Regions from separate parts of the Paenibacillus chungangensis genome, predicted to be linked through region 2. Evidence: predicted binding sites of a transcription regulator. Region 2 holds the regulator's gene; the other holds the start of a gene.
The links. Region 2 encodes LexA, which represses DNA repair genes until DNA is damaged. Its sites were predicted from a motif close to CGAACATATGTTCG; they were not measured.

Region 1: the regulator LexA is predicted to act here: its motif matches at 4,839-4,852, upstream of ruvC (crossover junction endodeoxyribonuclease RuvC).

The regions. Positions count from the first base shown of each region.
Region 1 covers NZ_JBHTJZ010000073.1:103,103-110,711, forward strand. Annotated here, with positions in the region: gene pheA (prephenate dehydratase) at 1-297, shown strand, start outside; gene ilvE (branched-chain-amino-acid transaminase) at 334-1,215, shown strand; gene ACFQ2I_RS23675 (LysM peptidoglycan-binding domain-containing protein) at 1,959-4,046, shown strand; gene ACFQ2I_RS23680 (BofC C-terminal domain-containing protein) at 4,127-4,777, shown strand; gene ruvC (crossover junction endodeoxyribonuclease RuvC) at 4,917-5,420, shown strand; gene ruvA (Holliday junction branch migration protein RuvA) at 5,417-6,046, shown strand; gene ruvB (Holliday junction branch migration DNA helicase RuvB) at 6,065-7,069, shown strand; gene ACFQ2I_RS23700 (SpoIID/LytB domain-containing protein) at 7,093-7,609, shown strand, end outside.
Region 2 covers NZ_JBHTJZ010000005.1:740,656-748,264, reverse strand. Annotated here, with positions in the region: gene ACFQ2I_RS06005 (1,2-dihydroxy-3-keto-5-methylthiopentene dioxygenase) at 1-266, shown strand, start outside; gene ACFQ2I_RS06000 (HAD family hydrolase) at 337-1,125, opposite strand; gene ACFQ2I_RS05995 (hypothetical protein) at 1,147-1,656, opposite strand; gene ACFQ2I_RS05990 (DUF896 domain-containing protein) at 1,721-1,915, opposite strand; gene ACFQ2I_RS05985 (hypothetical protein) at 2,167-2,700, shown strand; gene ACFQ2I_RS05980 (LysM peptidoglycan-binding domain-containing protein) at 3,435-3,755, opposite strand; gene lexA (transcriptional repressor LexA) at 3,973-4,593, shown strand; gene glnA (type I glutamate--ammonia ligase) at 4,739-6,067, opposite strand; gene ACFQ2I_RS05965 (MerR family transcriptional regulator) at 6,100-6,507, opposite strand; gene ACFQ2I_RS05960 (methionine gamma-lyase family protein) at 6,588-7,609, opposite strand, start outside.

The DNA.
Region 1 (7,609 bases), on a different contig from region 2:
TACACAGTGCGTCAGTCGGATCGGACCAAGACGAGTATCCTGATTACGTTGCCGGAGGATTATCCCGGGGCGCTTCATCAGGTGTTGTCCGCATTTGCCTGGCGGCGTATCAACCTATCGAGGATCGAATCCCGTCCGACGAAGAAGAAGCTGGGCAACTATTATTTTTATATAGAGATCGAGATGTCATTGGATACGGTGCTGCTGCCCGCCGCATTGCAAGAGATAGAAGCGATAGGCTGTCAAATTCGCATTTTAGGTTGTTATCCGAGCTTTTCTTACCAACAGCTGTTATAATAGAAGGGTATATCATTCGGAGGTGTGGGCATAGGTATGGCACAGCAATGGATTTATCTGAATGGGGAATTTGTAACGAAAGAAGAAGCCAAAGTATCTGTATATGATCATGGCTTTCTTTATGGCGACGGTATTTTTGAAGGTATTCGTATTTATGGAGGGAATATCTTCAAGTGCAAGGAGCATCTGGATAGACTGTATGATTCCGCTAAGTCAATTATGCTGGACATGCCGTTAACGCTGGATGAGATGCAAGACGCGCTAGTGGAGACGATTCGCCGTAACGAGCTACAAGACGGGTATATTCGTCTTATCGTATCTCGCGGCCCGGGCAATCTGGGGCTTGATCCGAAGCGTTGTCCGCAGGCATGGGTAATCATCATCGTGGAGCAACTGGCGATATATCCTGAGGAAGCGTACAAGAACGGTCTTGTGTCCGTCTCCGTATCGCAGCGCCGCAACATTCCTGATGCGCTCAATCCGAAGATTAAGTCGCTGAACTACCTGAACAACATTCTAGTGAAAATCCAGGCGAATCTTGCGGGTGTGGGAGAAGCAATCATGCTCAATTCGCAAGGATATGTAGCGGAGGGTTCTAGCGACAATATCTTTATTATCAAGAATGGTACGGTCTTCACTCCTCCTTGTTATGTCGGTGCTCTGGAAGGCATTACGCGGGCGGCGATTATGGACTTGTGTCGGAAGTTCGGCTATCCGCTGAAGGAAGAACCGTTCACGCTGCATGACGTATATGTGGCAGATGAAGTATTCTTCACGGGAACGGCAGCAGAGGTTATCGCTGTTCGAGAAGTAGACGGTCGCACGATTGGCTCTGGACAAGCAGGTCCGATTACAACTCACTTGTTGAAGGAATTCCGCAGCATCGTAACTGTCGACGGTATTAAGGTTTACGAATAAGACGACTTTGTACAGAAATAGGCAACAATAAGGTGGACTGTCTCCTACTGGGGGCGGTCCTTTTTGTATGGAATTTGTGACAGGTGTGAAGGGATGAAAGAAAGCTCTCGGAACAGTGGGCATTAGCAGCTGGCTAAAGTGAAGGCCTAGGCCGCACTCTCCCATCAACTCAGAAGTGGGTAGAGGAGAGGTAGGTTGATGAGCGTTAGTGAAATGGGCAAGGTCGCGCCCTTCTCATTATTCAATCGGACAGTGAATTACGTTGGGTAAGCAGAAGAATTAAAAGAGATATGGTGATTAAATGAATACATGTAAGCGATTGATCAGATTCTGCTCCTGAGATAATGGGAGAGTGAAGAGGTTCTCAGAACATAGATAATGTGCGGCTCAACATCATGACTGGCAGAGTGCTATACGAGTTCGTCGACGGTACTTTATGGAGAGAATTGCACGAAGTGACAGGTTAATAGTGGCTCATGTTTGCTGAAGACAAAATTAATGGAGAGTTTTTTATGGAAAGAGGCGACACTCGCCCATGTTCTGCATAGGATATAGAGATTGATAACGGGCTTTAGCCTTGCCTGCTTATCCAGAACGTGACGGGAGGGTATCGTCGAGTGAAAATCCACATTGTGAAACAGGGCGACACATTATACTTTATAGGGAAGAAGTACAATGTTTCGCTCGAAGAAATCCTACATTTGAATCCAGGAATATCGAATCCGGATGCGCTGGAGGTCGGGATGAAAATAAAAGTTCCGTCCAGTCATCCCGGGAACAGCGGCGGAATGAGTGAGATGGACATTATGCACCAGCATATCGTGAAGCAAGGAGATACATTGTGGAAGTTGTCCAAAGCTTGGGGAGTTCCGCTTGCTACCATGATTCATGCCAATCCACACTTGAAAAATCCGAATGTATTGCTTACTGGAGAAGTAATCAACATTCCAAAAGCGAATGCACAAGTTCCCGCTACGACAGGTCAGTACGGGACGCAATCAACAAGTCCGAAATCGTCATTTATGCAAGGGGTGCAGGGCTTCGTAGGCAAGATGTCAACAGCTCCTGTCGTAGGGAAAACGTTGACAGGGCTTGCAGCGGGCAAAAAAAACACAGCTCCAATACCAAATAAGAAACCGACAGGTCCTATCGTATCCCCGGTACCGCCGGCAAAACCGGAAGCGAAGATAGAGCCGGAAGCAAAGAAAGTGGAGCCGTTAGCGACGAAGAAGGAGCCGGAAGCGAAGAAAGTGGAGCCATTAGCGACGAAGAAAGAGCCGGAAGCGAAGAAAGTGGAGCCATTGGCGACGAAGAAGGAGCCGGAAGCGAAGAAAGTGGAGCCATTGGCGATGAAGAAGGAGTCGGAAGCGAAGAAAGTGGAGCCATTGGCGACGAAGAAGGAGCCGGAAGCGAAAGTGGAGCCACTGACCTCAAAGGTAATGCCTCAATCATCAAAGATGGAGCCGCTGAGCAACATGGGCCCAAGTGGAGTGAACGTGCAGCCGCTAAGCAACATGGGCCCAAGTGGAGTGAACGTGCAGCCGCTGAGCAACATGGGCCCAAGTGGAGTGAACGTGCAGCCGCTGAGCAACATGGGTCCAAGTGGAGTGAATGTGCAGCCGCTGAGCAATATGGGCCCAAGTGGAGGAAACATGCAGCCGCTGAGCAACATGGGTCCAAGTGGAGTGAACGTGCAGCCGCTGAGCAACATGGGCCCAAGTGGAGTGAACGTGCAGCCGCTAAGCAACATGGGCCCAAGTGGAGTGAACGTGCAGCCGCTGAGCAACATGGGTCCAAGTGGAGTGAACGTGCAGCCGCTAAGCAACACGGGCCCAAGTGGAGTGAATGTGCAGCCGCTGAGCAACATGGGCCCAAGTGGAGTGAATGTGCAGCCGCTGAGCAATATGGGCCCAAGTGGAGGAAACATGCAGCCATTGTCCAATGTTGCTCCCTACTCGGCAGAGAATACGGGGAAAGTATCCCCCTACAGCGGGAAGGGGAAGAAACCCCCAGTACAACAGCAAAGCGAGAATAATGTGAACTCAAATTCAATGAATGGCGATTACATGCAGAGTATGGATCTATTCCAGCAGTATCAGTTGCCGGCTTATGATATGATGCAATACGATTATCCATCATCACCTGACGAGAATATGTATATGCCGATAAGCAAAGGGGAAATGAATGCAGCGATTTACGGAATGAAGGAAAAAACAACTATTTCGCCGAGCGAAATGGGCGGATATGTCCACCCACTCAGTATGGGTTACCCTATGCAGCCCACCTTCATGCCCTATGGAGCGGGTCCCGGGTGGGGATACGGCAACCCCATGGTTAATGTGATGCATCAGGGCGGTAATATGGCTGCTCCCGACATGATGCCGCTGTCGAATGCATCGAACGCAGGGATGGTCTCGCCGCTGTCGAATGCGTCGAACGCAGGGATGGTCTCGCCGCTGTCGAATGCGTCGAACGCAGGGATGGTCTCGCCGCTGTCGAATGCATCGAACGCAGGGATGGTCTCGCCGCTGTCCGCCATGTATCCGCCACCGGGATTTGATGGAGCTTCGAACCCCTACTGGGCAGTAGGCTATCCACCGATGTGGTCCTATTCAGGGGAAGCCGATCAAGACCAACCCGTTCAAACCAATACGAAGGGTGACTATAGTGAGCGGATAGAAGAGGCGGAAGAAATGGATGGCCTCCAGGAATCGGTACCCCAATCAAAGAAAAAGACTCGTAAAAAAAAGAAAAAAGCGATCATTCGAACTATAGCGCCAAAGCCGAAGAAGAGAACGACTTACGTGAGCAGACCTTGGATTAATCATTAGGCTGTTGTCCACAGCTGCGCTGCATAATATAGAGCAAATTGCGCAAACTATCCCCAAAAAGCGCAAAGGGGTCAGTCCTTATGATGGCAATTCGAATGTGGAAGCGATTGAAAAAGCGTTTGCGCCGTTCGCGTAGGCCGCTGCCGCTGTGGACATTAGGAAGGATCGCCGTCACCATATGGATGGTGATCGCGATAGACGGGCTGATTTTTCAGCCCGTCTTGCATGCTGAAAACATGATTAACAATCCGCCATTCCACCAAATATTAATGGAACAAGAAGCTAATGTAGAGGTTGTATTGAAGCGTATCTATGTTTGCGGTGAGGAGACGGAATCGCTTGGGCGAATGTCTGTCCTCCAGCTTAACCGTATGCTTCAAGATCACTGGGAATGGAGAGTTGAAGCCAAGGATGAAGCGAAGACCGTTATTGTAGCTGAAATTAACGATTTGTCTGACTATTGCAAATCCAATGCCTACTTTGGTGTAGATCGCGATGGCAATTTGTCCTTATATGACGGGCTTCCGAAAGAAGAGAAGGTACTGCGGACTTTTTTTCAGCTGGATATTGAATTTATGGAGAGCAGCCTGCCCAAAAAGCAGATCTATGCTCTGGTAACCGGTATTCGTGTTTCCGACATGGACGAGTATTATAGCGTGCTTTCGACGTTCAGCGATTTTGCGATGGAGCAAAATACAAAAGCAATGGAAACGATCCCAACCGGGCAGTAGCGTCTTGAAGGCTCTCGTTGCTTTTCTCGGTCTAATAAATAAGCCGGCTTTCGATCTTCATCAAACGTCCGTTCTCATTTCAAGCAAATTTTGCTATAATGAAGGGCAGGCATTAAGAGATGAGATAGGAGCTGGCAATTTGCGTGTGTTGGGTATAGACCCCGGAATAGCGATCGCGGGGTTCGGATTTATTGATAAACAAGGACATAAGCTGACCCCTGTGCAATATGGCGCGATACAGACGGAGGCCCATACGCCACAGGAGGAGCGCTTATTGCAAATCTATGAATCTGCCGGAGCGCTGATAGATCGCTATAAGCCGGATTCCGTCGCAGTGGAGAAGTTGTTCTTCAATCGTAATGTGACGACGGCTTTCGCTGTCGGACAGGCGCGAGGAGTCATTATATTAGCCGCGGCACAACGCGGGCTGCCCGTAGCGGAGTATACGCCGCTGCAGGTAAAGCAATCCGTCGTAGGATATGGGAAAGCAGAGAAGCGCCAAGTGCAGGAGATGGTGAAAATGTTCCTGAAGCTGTCCGCCGTTCCGAAGCCGGATGATGTGGCGGATGCGCTGGCAGTAGCCATATGTCATGCTCATTCCGCGACAATGACTCAAAAAATTAACGAGGTGACCCGTTCATGATCGATTTTTTGCGCGGAAAAATTGTACATATCGACGCAGAGTACGTCGTTGTTGATGTTCGCGATGTCGGATATCGTGTCTTTACGCCTAATCCTTACGAATTCGTTGGGAAGGATGAAGCGGCGACGATCTATATTCATCATCATGTGCGGGAGGACGCCATTCTACTCTATGGATTCCTGTCGCGTGAACAACAGACACTGTTCCGCAAGCTGCTGGATGTATCTGGCATCGGACCGAGAGTGGCGTTAGGCATCCTGTCGGCGGGGCGTCCCGAGACGATCATTGCCGCGATTCAACAGGAGAATATCGGTTTCCTGACAAAGCTGCCCGGCATCGGGAAGAAGACGGCACAGCGCATGATTCTGGACTTGAAGGATAAGCTTCTGGGAGCTTCTGATGCCGCCAGCCTTGCAGCAGCAGGAATAGTATCAGAGCCTGCGGATGGTGATAACGGACAAGGGAGCGGGACTGCCTGGCAGGAAGCCCGCGACGGTCTTGCCGCGCTTGGTTATACCGCTTCGGAACTGGATGCGGCTTGGAACAAGATGAAAGATTCCGTCACTCCGGAAATAACGGTAGACGCCCTGATGAAGTTGGCGCTTCAGCAGTTGTTCAAAGGGTAACGGAAAGGAGAGGAAGCTATGGATGACCGGATTGTATCCGCGAACCTGATGATGGATGAACACGCCGTCGAGTTGAGCTTGCGCCCCCGATATCTCGCGGAATATATCGGGCAAAGCAAAGCAAAGGAAAATTTGAAAATCTATATCGAAGCCGCCAAGCTCCGTAAGGAGGCACTGGATCATGTGCTCCTCTACGGCCCGCCAGGTCTAGGCAAGACTACCTTGTCCAATATTATCGCTAATGAGCTTGGCGTTAACCTAAGAACGACGTCGGGACCGGCTATCGAACGACCTGGCGATTTGGCGGCGCTGCTGACGAATTTGCAGGAAGGCGATGTGTTGTTTATTGATGAAATTCATCGTCTACACCGTACGGTTGAGGAAGTGCTTTATCCCGCGATGGAGGACTTCGCTCTGGATATCATGATTGGCAAGGGGCCAAGTGCACGCTCCGTCCGGTTGGATTTACCGCCGTTCACGTTAATCGGCGCGACGACGAGAGCGGGACTTTTGTCCGCGCCGTTACGGGACCGATTCGGAGTCGTCAGCCGACTGGAATTTTATACGGTGGATGAGCTGGCTTTTATTGTATCGCGTGCTGCGGAAATATTGGAAGTGAGCATCGTTGGCGAAGCTGCGTCGGAGATCGCCATGCGCTCCAGAGGGACACCGCGGATTGCGAATCGGCTTCTGAAGCGGGTAAGGGACTTCGCTCAGGTAAGAGGTGACGGCATCATTACCCATGACATTGCGCAGTCGGCTTTATCGCTTCTGCAAGTTGATCCACAAGGGCTGGACGACATCGATCATAAGATGCTTCGTGCCATGATGGTTACTTTCTCAGGTAGACCGGTCGGACTGGATACCATTGCTGCGACAATCGGCGAAGAGAGTCAGACGATTGAAGACGTCTACGAGCCGTATCTGATGCAGATTGGGTTCCTGCAGCGTACGCCTCGGGGCAGGATAGCCACGGAGAGCGCCTATCAGCATTTGGGACTTCCCTTGCCCACGGATCGTTAACCCATCAAGAGAGGAGAGAAATCATGACTTCCGGTAAGTCAATTCGCATTTATCTAATCATCACGTTATGCGCTATGCTATGGATTACCGCGATAGGACCACAATCGACTTATGCGGCGGTTCCAAAGATGGATACGATTCGGGTGGCGATGTATATGAGTTTACCCGGTAAATACCAGTCTACTACGCCGGCTGCCACCTTCTCTTCACAAGGCGGCATAGTCGTGAGCATGCAGCGGCAAGGCGGCAATTCGCCTTGGTTCCAAGTTGGACCGACAGAGAAGGCTCGCTTCGCACTGGATAATTACGGCGTGAAGTTGCTGGAGACGGGAGATTTCGCCGTTGCACAGCAAGCGCATACTCATATTACTTCTTCAGGAGGCACATCTTCGATCATCTCCTTGTCCAAGAAGGGGAGGAAGGTCTATCAGCTTCGTGAAGGTAGCTATACCAGTGAAGCCGAGGCATCCGCAGCGCGTAAGCGTTGGGAGAGCAATACGTTGTTGAAGGCGATGATGGGGGGATTCAGAGCAGAATTGT
Region 2 (7,609 bases):
TCAAGAAATTCGAAAATGTACATACGCACACGGAAGACGAAGTGCGTGCCATTACTGCCGGTCGCGGAATCTTCATAATTAAAGGCACTGATGATGTGGGTTATTTCGATGTCGAGCTGGAAGCGGGAGACGTCATCTCCGTTCCGGAGAACAAACCTCACTTCTTCACCCTTATGGACAACCGTCAAATCGTTGCTGTCCGATTGTTCATTGAGACGGAAGGCTGGATCGCTCATTCCTATTCCGACCCGCAATTCAACAAGTAATGCATGAGAAATGAGACAAGCCCCTCGCAACGCCTATCGCGTTTGTGAGGGGCTTGTCTTGTATCTGCCGTTAATGCTCCAGCAGGCGGAGCAATTCCTCAAGATGCGTTATTTCGTAAGTAGGAATGATGTCCTCGTTGCGCTTGACGCCATGGCGATTGATCCATACGGAAGTCATGCCGATCGTATTCGCGCCCTGTATATCCGTCGTTAACTTGTCGCCAACCATAATGCCGTGAACGGGCTCAATGCCGAGCTTGTCTAGCGCATGCCGGAAGATGGATGCAGCTGGTTTGCCTTCGCCGAATTCGCCTGAGATGATGATATGATCGAAGTAAGGCACCAATTCAGGCACACCGTCCAGTTTCTCCTTCTGCAGATCTGGCGATCCATTCGTCAGGAGCAACAGCTTGTACTTGCCCTTGAGCGCGTCCAGCACGCGGAACGTCTCCTCATACACGATAGGACGCGAACGCCGTTCAGCGGGGAAGCGCTCGGCAAGCTCCGCACCCAGCTGATCATCCTCCACGCCAAGCGCTTTCAGTCCCTGTGTCCATGCCGCTTTCCGATAGCCGGGAGCCAGCTGCTGTAGCTTGCGGAATTCCTCCTGCTCTCCCGCGGCGAAGTGTGCCCAGAGCCCCTCGAACGGATTAATGCCGATCATCTTCGAGAATGAGTATGTCTCATACGATTCGTACAGCGCTCTTGCTTCCTTGCGAACGGCTTCCTCCAGCGCCTCGGCATCTACGCCCGCAGCCTCTGCACCCGCCTCGCATGTCGCCCGGAAAGCCTCCTTCACACTGCGTTCATCCCATAACAATGTATCGTCCAAATCAAATAATACAGCTTGCTTGACCATCGGTATCCAATCTCTCCTATTCTATTGTTTCTCTGAAAATGGGATATTGTGCTTAGCGGCAAACTCCTTCATCTTCCCCGCCATCTCATCGGTGGGGTAACGATTAATCAGCTTGGTGAATGTCCAGTTGGCGCCTTTCACCGGTGTAATCATAATTGCCCCTCGCTGAACGGCAATCTGCTTGATGCCGGATGCTTGAAGCATCTTGTCACCTGTAAACCGACGCGTCTGCACATAGTCCTTGCCGATTGTCAGGTAAGGCTTGCGGAAGTAGAACAGAGCCGCCAACCCAATGTACAAGACTACGGTAACCCAGAACATCGTCGTTGCTTCAAACTTCGGATCGTTCCACATCACGACACAGTATAAGGTAACAAATAGAAGAAGCATAACAGGAGCCATATAGTTGCGACCAACAAAGCGCTCCTTTTGTTCGGAGCCGATTACTGTTCCGCCTTTGCCTTGCTTCTTCTGCTGCTTATTCAGGTGACTCATGTTTTTGCGCACTTTGCGCTCCCAAGAACGTGACACGCTATATTCCTCCTATAGTAGGCGTTTCTTTCGCACTTTTTTGCCGCTGCATGCGACTTTCTAACTAGTGCTTAATCATGTCGTCATCATCTTCGACATACTTAATGGAATCCATTTGCTGTCGAAAGTTTCTTCTGAAGTTGTCCAAATAACGTCGTCTCAATTCATCACGCTCTTCGATTTCTTCCTGCGCAAGTCCGACTTCTTTGTTTTTCCTCGACAGCTCGTTAATTCTTGCGATCAATTTCTCCATATCCATCTCTTTACCCCTCCCCACATCCACGAAGCAAAAGTCTATCTCATACTTTGACATTTCACCCCCATCATTGTCAAGCTTCTGCAAGTCCCGATCAACACTTCAATATATAGCAAATCTCCGTATATCAGTATGAACAAAAAAAGACGCCTTGTAGGCGTACGTTCACCACTCTCTTCCGGCTCGTATGCTCCTTTACGGCGCTCCAGTGTAGGATATATCGGGGGCCGCTCGGATGAGATTTCGTCTCTTTAGTGTTGGCTACATACACTGCAGGCTCGCTCGGACGGAATTTCGTCTCTTTAGTGTTGGCTACATACACTGCAGGCTCGCTCGGACGGAACTTCGTCTCTTTAGTGTTGGCTACATACACTGCGGGCTCGCTCGGACGGGATTTCGTCTCTTTAGTGTTGGCTACATACACTGCGGGCTCGCTCGGACGGGATTTCGTCTCTTTAGTGTTGGCTACATACACTGCAGGCTCGCTCGGACGGAACTTCGTCTCTTTAGTGTTGGCTACATACACTGCGGGCTCGCTCGGACGGGATTTCGTCACTTTAGTGTTGGCTGCATACATTGCAGGCTCGCTCGGACGGGATTTCGTCACTTTAGTGTTGGCTGCATACATTGCAGGCTCGCTCGGACGGAATTTCGTCACTTTAGTGTTGGCTAGGTACACTGCGGGCTCGCTCGGACGGAACTTCGTCTCTTTAGTGTTGGCTACATACACTAATCCGACTCGCACGATTCAATTCAATTGCTTCGGGTATTCAACTCGAATTTTATAAACTCTATATCAAAAAAAACGCCTAGCCGCGCTCCCTTTCACTACTCTTTTCCGAATCGCCTACTCCTTTCGTGGCTCCAGTGCAAGATCATACACCAGTTCGACTCACACGTCGCTAGACACTATCTACGGATATTCAACTTGAATTGTATGCATTAATTCAAGAATAAATTATCTTGTTGGGCAACAGGCTTCGCCAGTGTTCGTTCTTTGGAAGTTCCGATTGTCACTCTTACGGATGCTATCGAGCTTATTACTTCTTCAATCCCACTTTTCCTGCTTTAACGGTTGCGTGGGAACCTATTTCACACAGTAACATGCGATATCTCACTTTCCGCGCTCCATAAGCTCCAGGGCAACAGTTAGCCTGCAAATTAGCCCATTATAAGCCGATTAAGCTCTGTGGCAACCGATAGATCGCTTACAGCCCACCACTCGCACACTTTCCTCGCACCAACCGTGGTCGCATCGCCTATAAATAATTTAGAAATTTTTTTATTGCTAGAAAGCTTTTATCGAGGCCCTTCAAATATGTGCGACCAAAAGTATACAAAGCAAACTCGCATCGAAAGGATAAGGTTGGTTTTATTTCATATTACAATTTTGGAATTCGATCATCTCGAAAATTTATAAATGCTGATGTGGTAAAAAAGCCTTCCAAACCACTAACTGAGTGGCATGAAAGGCGCTATTCAAGAATTGATCAATTCTTGCAGGCAAAAGGGAACGCCATTATCATTCCGGTACAATCAGTTGCTGGCCCGGGTGAATCGTAGACGATGTCAGCCCGTTGCGCTGCTTAATCTTGAACACGATATATCCAGTGTCTTCGCTGTCATCGGAAACACGGCCAGCGATAGCCCATAGCGTATCCCCGTTGGCAACGGTCACGACTTGCTCAGACCCCATCGGAGGAGCCACGTCTGTTCCCGTTGCCGTAACGCCCAGCATAAGGAAGCTCGTCAATAAGAGCGCCATAAGCAATACACTTGCAGTCACCTTAATGGAACGGCTTGTCCATACGTTTCTCAGCCCGTAATAGACTGATTTTTTCATCCCTGTACTTCCCTGCACACGATATATAGATTGGTATGTACTCTCATTCATCAGCATTATCATCAACACCCCAAACATTTGTTCTGATACAAGAATACCACGAACAAGCGTTCCGGTCAATAAAAAATGAGAACTCACGATCTCAAGAACTTATGTTTGTACGAACCCCGGTTCTGTGTTATAATTTTACACAATATGAGAATTGGAGTTGATGACAGTGAGTAAAGTATCCAAACGCCAAATGGCTATATTAGACTTCATCAAGCAAGAGGTGCGTGACAAAGGATACCCGCCATCCGTTCGTGAGATTGCGGAAGCTGTAGGGTTGCTCTCCAGCTCCACTGTCCATGGACATCTGGATCGCCTAGAGAAGAAAGGCTACATACGACGCGATCCCACCAAGCCCCGTGCAATTGAGATCTTGCATGGAGACAACGACAGCAATGTCATCCCGTTGCCTGTCAAGCACGTGCCGATCGTCGGCAAGGTTACTGCGGGCATCCCCATCACAGCTACGGAGAACATCGAAGACTACTTTCCAATGTCCACCCAGTTCGTGGGCGACAATAACGTCTTTATCCTGAACGTCGTAGGCGACAGCATGATAGAAGCTGGCATTCATAACGGAGATTATGTCATTGTCAGGCAGCAGCAGACGGCTAACAACGGCGACATCGTCGTGGCAATGACGGAAGATGACGAAGCTACGGTGAAGACCTTCTATAAGGAGAAGGATCATATTCGCTTGCAGCCAGAGAATTCCACAATGGAGCCGATTCGCCTGAATGCAGTCAGCATTCTCGGCAAGGTTGTGGGACTATTCCGGGACATGCATTAATACCTGCCTTATTATATATCCAATTCATACAAACACAAGCAAGCTCCGAGTCAACAGGCCCCGGAGCTTGCTTGTATTCGTATGACGACTTCCACTGTTCAGTTGTAAAGGCGGAGACCATACGGTCTCCGCCTTTCGCTCTTGATTAATATTGTCTCAAATAATGCTCTCTTTCCCACTCATGCACTTGTGTACGATACATATCCCACTCAATCTCTTTCAACTCGTAGAAGTGGGATAGCGCATGCTCGCCGAGTGCATCGCATATGACGTCGCTGCGGAGCATCTCGTCAAGTGCTTCTCTCAAGTTGAACGGAAGGCTTGGAATACCGAACTCCACGCGCTCTTCATCAGACATGATATAAATATTGCGATCGGTTGGCGCAGGCAGCGACAACTTGTTTTTGATGCCGTCCAGTCCAGCCTTCAACATAACAGCAAGCGCAAGATAAGGATTGGCCGCCGGGTCAGGGTTCCTCACCTCGACACGGGTTGACAGTCCACGCGAAGCAGGAATACGGATCATTGGCGAACGGTTGCTCGCCGACCATGCGACATAGCAAGGCGCCTCATACCCAGGCACCAGTCGTTTGTAGGAATTGACCGTCGGATTCGTTATCGCCGCGAACGCTCTGGCATGCTTGAGCACGCCCGCCATATACTGACGCGCTGTGTCACTAAGGCCAAGCTTGTCGTTCTCGTCATAGAAGGAATTGGCATCCCCTTGGAACAAGGATTGGTGGCAGTGCATGCCCGAACCATTGGCACCGAATAACGGTTTCGGCATAAAAGTAGCATGAAGACCATGTACACGCGCAATCGTCTTTACGACCAGCTTGAACGTCTGAATTTGGTCAGCCGCTTTCACCGCATCCGCATATTTGAAGTCGATCTCATGCTGGCCAGGAGCAACTTCATGATGGGACGCTTCAATCTCGAAGCCCATCTCTTCCAATGTAAGCACAATCTCACGGCGGCAGTTCTCGCCCAGATCCACCGGCGCCAGATCGAAGTATCCGCCCTGGTCGTTAAGCTCTGTCGTCGGTTCGCCACGCTCGTCCGTTTTGAAGAGGAAGAACTCCGGCTCCGGCCCGACATTCATGGAAGTGAAGCCCATCTGCTCCGCTTCCTTCAGCACGCGCTTCAGGATGCCGCGCGGATCGCCCGCGAACGGTGTGCCGTCAGGCATGTATATGTCACAGATAAGTCTTGCCACACGATCTTCGGATACCCACGGGAATACCACCCAAGTATCCAGATCCGGGTATAAGTACATATCCGATTCTTCAATACGCACATAGCCTTCAATGGAAGAACCGTCGAACATCATTTTATTGTTAAGCGCTTTATCCAGCTGGCTTACAGGTATTTCAACGTTTTTAATCGTGCCGAGCAAATCGGTGAATTGTAGACGAATGAAACGGACATTTTGCTCCTGCGCAATACGTTTAATATCTTCTTTCGTGTAACCCATGCTATCATCTCCTCTAATCCAAATGATTTTGTTTAGCGCTTGTAGTAGCTTTGAAGCTGTCCTTGAATCATGGAAGTCTGGCCAGGCTTCTTCTCAAGCAATTGCTGCTTTAACATACGGCGTAATTGCTGCTCGCTGAGCTCGCGGCGGGTTTCCTCGGATTTCGCGCTTACCATTGTCGCTTCCTCCGAATCATTGGATACCGGATTCATGACTTGCTTAATTCCTGCAATATTGACACCTTTCTCAATTAGCGACTTGATCTCCAGCAGACGCTCCACATCGTTGAACGAGAACAATCGTTGATTGCCTGCCGTTCGTGCAGGAACGATTAACTCATGCTGCTCGTAGTAGCGAATCTGTCTGGCTGTCAGATCAGTTAGCTTCATTACAATGCCAATTGGAAATAACGCCATATTTCGACGGATCTCATCAGCCATGTCGCACCAACCTTCCAATCCTCGTTAATACCCTCATTGTAGCGTTGCTACATAAATGTGTCAAGAAATGTTAGGTTTGATTACAACTGATCCATTAACCCGCGTACAGCCATTCTGTGGAGAGCGGTGAGTATACCGTATTTGGCATGTGCATAGGTTAATCCACCCTGCATATATGCGATATATGGATCGCGAATCGGCGCATCGGCCGACAGCTCCAGGCTGCCGCCCTGGATGAAGGTGCCCGCAGCCATAATGACGGGATGCTCATAGCCTGGCATGTCCCAAGGCTCCGGTACGACATGAGCATCTACTGCAGCCGCAGCTTGAATCCCCTGAACGAATGCAATAAGATGATCCGGGCCGGCGAAGCGTAGCGCTTGAATCAAGTCCGTGCGCGGCTCATCCCAACGCGGGCTTGTCTGAAATCCAAGCTTGTCAGCCAAACCGGCAGCCAATATGCTGCCCTTCAACGCTTGGCCAACAAGATGAGGCGCAAGGAACAACCCTTGATAGATAGAGCGCAGCGTTCCCATTGTCGCCCCGACTTCTCCACCGATGCCGGGAGCGGTCAACCGGTAGGCGGCCGCCTCTATATATTCCCGCTTCCCGGCAATATAGCCGCCTGTCTCGGCCAAGCCGCCACCCGGATTTTTAATGAGGGAGCCCGCCATCAGATCGACGCCAACTCCAGTCGGCTCCTGAAGCTCGGTGAACTCGCCATAGCAGTTGTCCACGAAGACGATGACGTCGGATTTCATCTCTTTTACACGCTTTACAGCTTCCGCAATGTCCGCAATCGAGAAGGAGCGCCGCCAATCGTAGCCGCGTGATCGCTGAATCCCGATCACCTTCGTCCTCTCGTTGACCGCGGACCTGATGGCGTCCCAATCCATCTCTCCCGACGGCAACAGCGGCACCTCTCCGTAGGAGACGCCCCAGTCGCGTAGCGAGCCCATACCGTCGCCGGGCTTCCCGATGACCTTGTGCAGCGTGTCATAAGGCTTGCCTGATATGTACAGCAATTCATCTCCCGGACGCAATACGCCGAATAAGGCGCAGCTGATCGTGTGGGTTCCGGAGGCGAAGTGGGGCCTGACAA